4 regions of the Bradyrhizobium sp. STM 3557 genome follow, and region 1 is predicted to be linked to each of the others. Evidence: predicted binding sites of a transcription regulator. Region 1 holds the regulator's gene; each other region holds the start of a gene.
The links. The regulator PhoB, encoded in region 1, activates phosphate uptake and scavenging genes when phosphate is short. The targets are predictions, from matches to a motif close to TGTCATNNANCTGTCAT.

Region 1 (2,200 bases):
GGTCGAGGAGCTGATCCAGGAGCTCTCCGAGAACTACACGATCGCGATCGTCACCCACAACATGCAGCAGGCGGCGCGCGTATCCGACAAGACCGCCTTCATGTATCTTGGCGAGCTGATCGAGTTCGACGACACCAGCAAGATCTTCACCTCGCCGAGCGATCGGCGGACCCAGGATTACATCACCGGCCGCTTCGGCTGACGCCGTCACGGACACATTGCCGAGGAGACAATCATGGCCAGCGAGCATACCGCCAAGGCGTTCGACAGTGACCTGCAGGAGCTGACGCGCCTGGTCGCCGAGATGGGCGGCCTGGCCGAGCGGCTGATCACCGATTCCGTCGACGCGCTGGTGCGCCGCGATGTCGCGCTGGGCCAGCGCGTGGTCGCGACCGATGCCGAGATCGACAATTTGCAGCGCATCATCGAGGAGCGGGCGGTGCTGACCATCGCCCGCCGCCAGCCGATGGCGATCGATCTGCGCGAGATCGTCGGCGCCATGCGGGTGGCGACCGATCTGGAGCGGATCGGCGACCTTGCCAAGAACATCGGCAAGCGCGTCGCGGCGCTGGAGAGCGACTTCCATCCCTTGAAGCTGATCCGCGGGCTCGAGCACATGACCGACCTCGTGCAGTCGCAGGTCAAGTCGGTGCTGGATGCCTATGCCGCCCACGACCTGCCGGCGGCGATGAGTGTGTGGAAGGGCGACGAGGAGGTCGACGCCATCTGCACCTCGCTGTTCCGCGAGCTCCTCACCTACATGATGGAGGACCCGCGCAACATCTCCTTCTGCATTCACTTGATGTTCTGCGCCAAGAACATCGAGCGGATCGGCGACCACGCGACCAACATCGCGGAAACCGTGTTCTACATGATCGAGGGTCAGCAGATGGTCGACAAGCGCCCGAAGGGCGACATGACGACCTTCGCGACCACGATCCCCGGCAACTAGGAAAGACGTTGAGCAATGAGCGCGCGCATTCTGGTGGTGGAAGACGAGGAAGCGCTGACCACGCTGCTGCGCTACAATCTCGAGACCGAAGGCTATGAGGTCGAAACGGTGGAGCGCGGCGACGACGCCGACACCCGATTGAAGGAGCGGGTGCCCGATCTCGTGGTGCTCGACTGGATGCTGCCGGGCCTCTCCGGCATCGAGCTGTGCCGCCGCCTGCGCGCCCGGCCCGAGACCAAGCAGTTGCCGATCATCATGCTGACCGCGCGCGGCGAGGAGAGCGAGCGCGTGCGCGGGCTTGCGACCGGCGCCGACGACTACATCGTCAAGCCGTTCTCGGTGCCGGAGCTGTTGCAGCGGGTGAAAGGCCTGCTTCGGCGCGCGAGCCCCGAGCGGCTCGCCACGGTGCTCGCCTATGGCGATATCGAGCTCGACCGCGAGAAGCGGCGCGTGGCGCGCTCAGGCAGGCCGATCGATCTCGGCCCAACTGAGTACCGCCTGCTCGAATTCTTCCTCGAACATCCCGGTCGCGTGTTCAGCCGCGAGCAGCTGCTCGACAGCGTCTGGGGCCGCGACATCTATATCGACGAGCGCACCGTCGACGTGCATATCGGCCGCTTGCGCAAGCTGCTCAATCCCGGCCGCGAGCAGGATCCGATCCGCACCGTGCGCGGCGCCGGCTATGCGCTCGACGACCGCTTTGCGAAGGCGGAGTCGTAGTACGACACGGGGCGTTGCGACACGTGCTACAACAAACACCGGTGTCGTCCCCGCGAACGCGGGGACCCATAACCACGAATGTTGATGGTTGAAGCGGGCTGGATCGGTGTCACGTCATAATCACACCCGCCGGTGATTATGGGTCCCCGCGTTCGCGGGGACGACAGCTGACGTTGAGCTACAATTGCGCCTGCAAGCTAGCAGCTCAGCGTGCCGGCTTCGGCTGCTGGCGGCGGCGGTCGGCCGCGGGCTGATAGGCGAGGCGCGAATGCTGCGCGCAATAGGGCAAGCCCGAGAGCGCCTTGCCGCCGCAGAAGAAGAAGTCGGGGCTCGAGGGATCGCCGACCGGCCAGTGGCAGGTGGCCTCGTTCAATTCGAGCAGCGAGCGGCGCTGGCCCATTGGCACCACGTTGTCGAACGTGACCGGATCCGGCTCCACCTCGATCTCGAACACATGCGCAAGCGCGGTGTTGCCGCGCGAAACCGGACGGGCGACGCGCATCATCTGCTGCGCGGGGCGCGGGGTTG
Region 2 (2,200 bases), 3.1 Mb from region 1:
GGGGCGCGTGTGGCTCAGGTTCCGGGTCGAGGCATAATACTGGAACGGCTGATGGTGCGGGCTGTAATCGGTGACGTTGCCGCCGACCGTCGGCGAGGAGGTGCTGCGCTGACAGCCTGTTGTGCCGTTGGCATTGACCGCCGTGAGGTCGAATCCGCCCTGGAACCAGCCCCAGGTGATGTTGGCCGCGTTGAGGAGATCGCCGACATTCTTGCCGGTCATCTCGGTCGTCGGCTTCGTCGTCGACGAGCAGATGTCGCCGTGCGGATCGCTGTCACCATACATCGTGAAGCCGCCCTGGCCGTCGGCGACGATGTTGTTGATGGTGCTCGTCGGATTGCTGCCATTGCTGGCGGCAAAGCCGATGGCACCGTTGGTCTGGCCTGAAATCAGGTTGACTGCGCCGGGCGTCGACGGACCGAAATTCGTGCTGTAGGAATTGTCGCTCATCGCGAAATGCTGCGCGTAATTCCACAGCGCGGTGACGGTGTTGCCGTCGTAATAGCCCATCACCAGGCCCTTGGTGTTGAACACACCGGTGCCGCCGGTGCCGGCCGCGCCGGTGTTCTTCGGAAACAGGTCCATGCGGCCCGCGTCGAACGCGGCCTGCTCCGGACCATAGGCGTGGTTCATGCTCGCAGTGTGCGCCTGCGAGCGATCGAGCCGGAACGGATTGGCCGCGCCGGTGCCGTTGGCCGCGTTCAGGTTCGGATTGTTGTTCAGCAGGTCAGGGGTCAGGCCGTTGACGCTGGGCGTGTTCGGAAGTGCGGTGAAGGCCGGCTCGCCCGGGGGATTGGTCGCGTTCGGATAAGTGCCAAAATAATGATCGAAGGATTCGTTCTCGCCGAAGATGACGACGAGATGCTTGATCGGAGTCGCGGTGACAAGCGCGTCCTGCGGCGACGCGGCGAAGGCCGGCAGCGTGCCGTTCGCAGCGAGCAGCATCGACAGGCAAAGGGCAGTCGTTGCCCTGCTGATGTGGCGTGGCATGAGGTTCTCTTGATGATGGCGGACGAAGCGCTTCTGCCGAAAGACAGAAGCGGCCCCTGTCGGAGCTTTCGCCTTGTAGGTGCGACGAATGACGCAGAAATGACGCGTCAAAGTCGGAAACATTTCGGTTCTATGACGGCTTGCCGCGACCAATCGGCGCAATGCCTGACAGCTCGCGGCTAGTGTCGGCGCATGACCTGCGTAGCGCAACGCTTCGCCCGTGAAACAGGACTGAAATGTCGTGCGAATAGACTTCTCCCTGGACGTATGCATCGAGTGGGTTTCAGCAATGGTCGGCCGCTCGAGGTGGCTCGACATGAGCAACTGCAAGGGACTCCGCTGCGCGGGTCACTCGAACGAACGAGGTCAATCAATTAGTTCTGATGCGTCATCGACCTGACCGACGCTGGTGAATGATGTACGGTGCTCGCCGCACGCGTGCCGCATTCATCCCTTACGGGCTCGGCTTCATTCGAAGCATGCTTGCTGCGTCCGCGTAGACTTCGCTCAGACCGCATAGGCTGTTGTCGACCACGCCATTTGGAATGACCGCTTCATGCGAGGCAGGCTCCCTCCACGGGACTATCTGAAGCTGGATGCGGGTCTTACGACCCTGCTGATCGGCCCGCGAGACTTCTTCGGCGCCGTCGTGCCGGACAATCTCTTGGCTTATGGAATCGGTGAACTCGAAGAGGCGCTCAGGAGCTTCGAGCGGGATGCGTGCGAGCTTTCCAAGCTGCGCCGCTACTACCTGACGCTCACCGGATTCTCCTGCGATCGACATGGCGATCACGAGGTCGCATCCTTGCTGGCACGAGAGCTCCAACACCGGCGATATGTGGCTGTACGGGTGCCGCGGGTCATCGACACGAGCAGTCATGTCAATATGACGAGCCCGTCGCAAGCCGTGCAGATCCGTCACACTCTGGCGCGGCTCGATGCTCGGCCGAGCAGCGCGCGGACATCGGCTCAGAGCTCGATGACGCGCATAGCTGGGACGCGGCCGAGCCTAGCAGGCAGCGGCGTGGCCGCCGGCAGCACCGGCGCAAACATCCTGTCGTTCTCGCCGACGATTCCGCCGACGCCGCAGCAGCAGAGCTTTGTGGGTCCTCCGACCGCTCCGGCAAACACCGTCCCGGCCGGCCTCGAAGATCGGTTCATCGAGGTCCTCAAGAGGGTACCGAACTATCTGCCAGGCCAGATGAAGGCA
Region 3 (2,200 bases), 2.5 Mb from region 1:
ACGACGCACCGTCGGCGACCAGCGCGAAGCTCGCTTCCGCGCCCTTCGTCGTGACCGGCGCGCCGGTATGAAATTTGACCCATGCGGCGACGGCGCCAGGTGCCAGCCGTGGATCGAGCCAGACCGGCGTGTCATGATCGAACAAGGTCAAGGCGATGGCCGCCGTCGCCGGCATCAGGCCCGGCACTGCGCCAAGTTCCACGGCTACGCGCTGCACACTGCCTGGGCGTGCGATCGCTTCCATCACGGCGCGGAAGGTCGACTGCGCCGACATAACTTTGTCAGAGAAGCCCGCCGAAAGCTCGGTAACCGACATGCTTCAGCCCTCACCTCTGACCATCGTATAGAAGTCAACCCGCGTCGCCGCGGCCTCGGCGGCAGCTTGCGTGCGGCTCGCCGCCATCGCGTTCCGCAGCGGCACGATCACCTGCATCTCGATCAGGCCGGCATAAGCCTCGGTCTGAATCAGCGCGTCGCACAGCGCGATCAGACGCGCCTTTTCGCGGTCGCGGCCCAGCGCGTAGCCAAAACCGACTTCGCCGCTCACCAGCCTGACAGCCGCGCGCGACACGGTGGCTTCGCCGAGATTGAACGGCGCACCGTCACCGCCGACGCGACCTCGCACCATCACGAGACCGTTCTCCGGCTCACGCAATTGAACGTGCGCGGGCAGTTCGATCTCACCAAGCCTGGAACCGATCTCTGCGGTCGGCGCATGCGCCAGCACCCGCATCGCCGCCTTGCGCCGCTCCTGCCATGCCGCCTCGCTGCTCACGCCCACCTCGATCTTGCCGAACTGAAGTTGTCTATGATATTAGACAACTTGATAACGACGCGCCATGAAGATTTCGTGACACAGGTATGATTTTCACACTGCCCAAGGAAACGCGGCCATGAGCCTGCAGGACGCTGCATCAGGCGTCGCGCTGTGGCGCCGGGTTGCCGACGGCATCGAGCGCGACATCGCGGACGGCCGCTTCGCGGCCGGCGAGAAGCTGCCGGGCGAGACCGAGATCGCCGAAACCTATCGGGTCAATCGCCATACCGTGCGGCGGGCGCTTGCGACGCTGGCCGAGCGCGGGCTGGTTCGCGCCGAGCGCGGCAGCGGCACCTATGTCGAGGCGCCGCGGCTGGCCTATCCGCTGAGGTCGCGTACCCGCTTCTCCGAGATCGTCGGCGCCGGCGGTCGCGAGCCGCGCGGCCAGCTCATCGCGACATCGGAAGAGCCGGCGGCGCGGGACCTGGCGCGGCAGCTCGGACTGAAGACCGGTGCAACGCTGGTGCGGATCGAATCCGTCCGCTTCGCCGACCGCACGCCGATCTGTGTCAGCACCTCGTGGCTGCCGGCCGATCGCTTCCCCGATGCAGGCGGCGTGTTCGCAAAGGTCCGCTCGATGACCGCCCTGCTCGCGCATTATGGCGTTCGCGACTATCGCCGCGCTTCGACCCGGATCACGGCCGCGATCGTCGACGCGACCGATGCGACGCGGCTCGACCTTGCGCTCGGCCGTCCCGTTCTCGTGGTCGACTCGACCGATATCGATGCCGATGGCGCGCCGCTGGTCACCAAGCGCTCACGCTTCGCTGCGGAACGCGTCACGTTCGAAGTCGAGAGCTAAGGTGTCATGACGCCGATCGTATTTGGCTTCGTAACGTGCGCCGCAGTCCTTCACGCAAGTTGGAACGCCGTGCTTCGAGGCGGCAGCGACCGTTTGTGGTCGATGACGCTCATGATGACAGCCATCGTCTGCGTCACGAGTTTCACCACGGTTTTCATATCTTGGCCCAATGCAGCGAGTTGGCCATACGTGGTCGCGTCGGCCGCCATCCATACGTTGTATAACGTGTCATTGATCCGCACCTATCGCTCCGGCGACCTGGGTCAGACCTACCCCATCTCACGCGGCTCCTCGCCCGTCCTCGTTACGGTGGGAGCCGCTGTCTTCGCGCAAGAGACGATTACTTTCCTGTCCGCTATCGGCATTTTGCTTGTCTCTGGCGGCATCATGTCGCTCGCCTTCCAGCGCGAGAGGGTTCGAGCCGATTTTCTCCCGGCGGCGCTCGTTACGGGCGTCCTAATTGGCGCCTACACAGTAGTCGACGGCATCGGAGTGAGACTGGCAAACGACAGCTTGGCATATTCCAATGCAATGTTCCTGTTGTGGAGCGTGACGATGCCCATCATTTACTTCGCTCTGCG
Region 4 (2,200 bases), 2.5 Mb from region 1:
CTGAAGCGCGGCATGTTGTTGCCCGAGGTCGAATTCGGATCGACCAGGCCGAGATTCTTGCCCTTCAGGTCGTCGATCGACTTGTAGGGGCTGTCGGCCCGCACGTAGAACACCGAATAGTAGCCCTTCGAGCCGTCCGTATTCACATCGATCACGAAAGCATCGGTCTTCACGCCGGTAAGGCGCGCGCGTGCGAACGAGGCAGGCCCATAATAGCCGATGTGGATGTTGCCGGCACGCTGCCCCTCGATAACGGCAGCATAGTCGTTGGCGATCCGCAGGGTCACCTTTACCCCGAGTTCCTTGGACAGATAGTTGACGAACGGCGTATAGCGCTCGGTCACACCCGAGGCATTTTCCTCCGGATGAACGGCGAACGTGATCTCCGGATATTTGGCGCGCCAGTCGTCGGCGGATGCGGAGGAAACCAAGGCCAGCGAGGCCATGCCGGCCAGAACGAGACGACGATCAATCATATTGCACCTTTAAGATCAGGTTGGTGGTGACAAGTATCGGTAGGGTCCCCTTCGGACGCCTCGCTTCGAACGCGGAACACATCAGGCGGCGGCGACTTCGCCGAGCGCCGGGACCGTTGCAGGCAGGGGCATCGGCGCCCCGTCCATCACGTCGTTGGCTTCGAGGTCGTAGAGCTCACGCGCGACCTGCGCGGTCAGCGCCGCCGGCGCGCCATCGAACACGATCCGGCCAGTCGCCATGCCGATCAGCCGGTCGCAATAGCTACGAGCCAGATCGAGCGAATGCAGGTTGCAGATCACGGTGATGCCGAAATGCTTGTTGATGCGCAGCAGCGCATCCATCACGATCTTGGTGTTGCGCGGATCGAGCGAGGCGATCGGCTCGTCGGCGAGAATGATGTCAGGCTCCTGCACCAGCGCCCGCGCGATTGCAACGCGCTGCTGCTGCCCGCCCGACAACTGATCCGCGCGCTGCGCCGCCAGTGCGGCGATGTCGAATTGCTCGAGCGCCGACATCGCGACCGCGATATCCTGAGCCGGCCAGAGCTGGGCCAGCGACCGCCAGGACGGCACCTCGGCAAGCCTCCCCATCAACACGTTGGTCAGCACATCAAGCCGTCCGACCAGATTGAACTGCTGGAAGATCATCGCCGAGCGGGCGCGCCAGCGGCGCAGCTCGCGGCCATGCAGCGCGGTGACCTCGACATCATTGAACTTGATGCGGCCCGCCGTAACGGGGGACAGGCGATTGATCGAACGGAGAAGCGTGGACTTGCCGGCGCCGGAGCGGCCGATCACGCCCACGAAACTGCCCGGCGCAACGGAGAATGACGCGTTATCGATGGCGGCTTTCGCACCAAACCGGCACGTCAAACCTTCAACTACCAGCATTCACTGCTCCACAGGCTTAGCCCCTGCGCCACCGCTAGCGCCGGGATTCAACAGCTGTGTGACAGCCCCGCCGCGGTCTGGAATGGTCCACACCGTCATCAATGCGTCATGTTGCTGTCATCAACGATGCACAAGCAGAGGACGACATCAGCAGCAGACGGACAAAGCTCGATATGGCCGGCAAGTCGCTTTCGACGGAACCCTTGATCGATCCCAGCGCGAACGTTCGAGGCGCGACGCTCGGCGCCTATTGCGAGGTCGGCGCGCGCACGATCCTGCTCGACGTAACGATGGGAGACTATTCCTACGTGGTCAATGATTCCCAGATCACCTACACGACGATCGGGAAGTTCTGCTCGATCGCGGCGATGACGCGGATCAATCCGGGCAATCATCCGATGCATCGCGCGACGCAGTCGCACTTCGTCTATCGCGCCAGCGCTTATTTTCCAGGCGAGCCGGACGAGGCCGAGTTCTTCGCCTGGCGCAAACAGCATCACGTCACGATCGGCCACGATGTCTGGATCGGGCACGGCGCGATCATACTGCCGGGCCGCTCGATCGGCACCGGCGCCGTCATTGCGGCCGGTGCCGTCGTTTCCAAGGACGTGCCGGACTACACGATCGTTGGCGGCAATCCGGCGCGGCCGATCAGGCAGCGTTTCCCAGAAGATGTGGCCGAGCGGCTGATCCAACTCGCCTGGTGGGACTGGGATCACGAGGCGCTGCGCGTCGCGCTGCCCGATTTCCGGCAGCTGGAGATCGGTGATTTCCTGGACAAGTATGAGGCCGCTCTCGACGCCGGGCAGCCGGTGCGGCAAAGTGCCGAGCCA

Region 2: P6U24_RS25845 (phospholipase C) is a predicted target of PhoB. The motif match lies at 1,079-1,095, and genes of this name have one in related genera.
Region 3: phnF (phosphonate metabolism transcriptional regulator PhnF) is a predicted target of PhoB. The motif match lies at 840-856, and genes of this name have one in related genera.
Region 4: phnC (phosphonate ABC transporter ATP-binding protein) is a predicted target of PhoB. The motif match lies at 1,461-1,477, and genes of this name have one in related genera.

The regions. Positions count from the first base shown of each region.
Region 1 is NZ_CP120697.1:759,830-762,029, forward strand. It holds gene pstB (phosphate ABC transporter ATP-binding protein PstB) at 1-202, shown strand, start outside; gene phoU (phosphate signaling complex protein PhoU) at 236-952, shown strand; gene phoB (phosphate regulon transcriptional regulator PhoB) at 968-1,672, shown strand; gene P6U24_RS03525 (GcrA family cell cycle regulator) at 1,878-2,200, opposite strand, start outside.
Region 2 is NZ_CP120697.1:5,595,812-5,598,011, reverse strand. It holds gene P6U24_RS25845 (phospholipase C) at 1-990, opposite strand, end outside; gene P6U24_RS25840 (hypothetical protein) at 1,547-2,200, shown strand, end outside.
Region 3 is NZ_CP120697.1:6,153,702-6,155,901, forward strand. It holds gene phnH (phosphonate C-P lyase system protein PhnH) at 1-316, opposite strand, end outside; gene phnG (phosphonate C-P lyase system protein PhnG) at 320-733, opposite strand; gene phnF (phosphonate metabolism transcriptional regulator PhnF) at 894-1,619, shown strand; gene P6U24_RS28480 (EamA family transporter) at 1,626-2,200, shown strand, end outside.
Region 4 is NZ_CP120697.1:6,159,017-6,161,216, forward strand. It holds gene phnD (phosphonate ABC transporter substrate-binding protein) at 1-476, opposite strand, end outside; gene phnC (phosphonate ABC transporter ATP-binding protein) at 558-1,367, opposite strand; gene P6U24_RS28510 (DapH/DapD/GlmU-related protein) at 1,541-2,200, shown strand, end outside; gene P6U24_RS28515 (alpha-D-ribose 1-methylphosphonate 5-triphosphate diphosphatase) at 2,200-2,200, shown strand, end outside.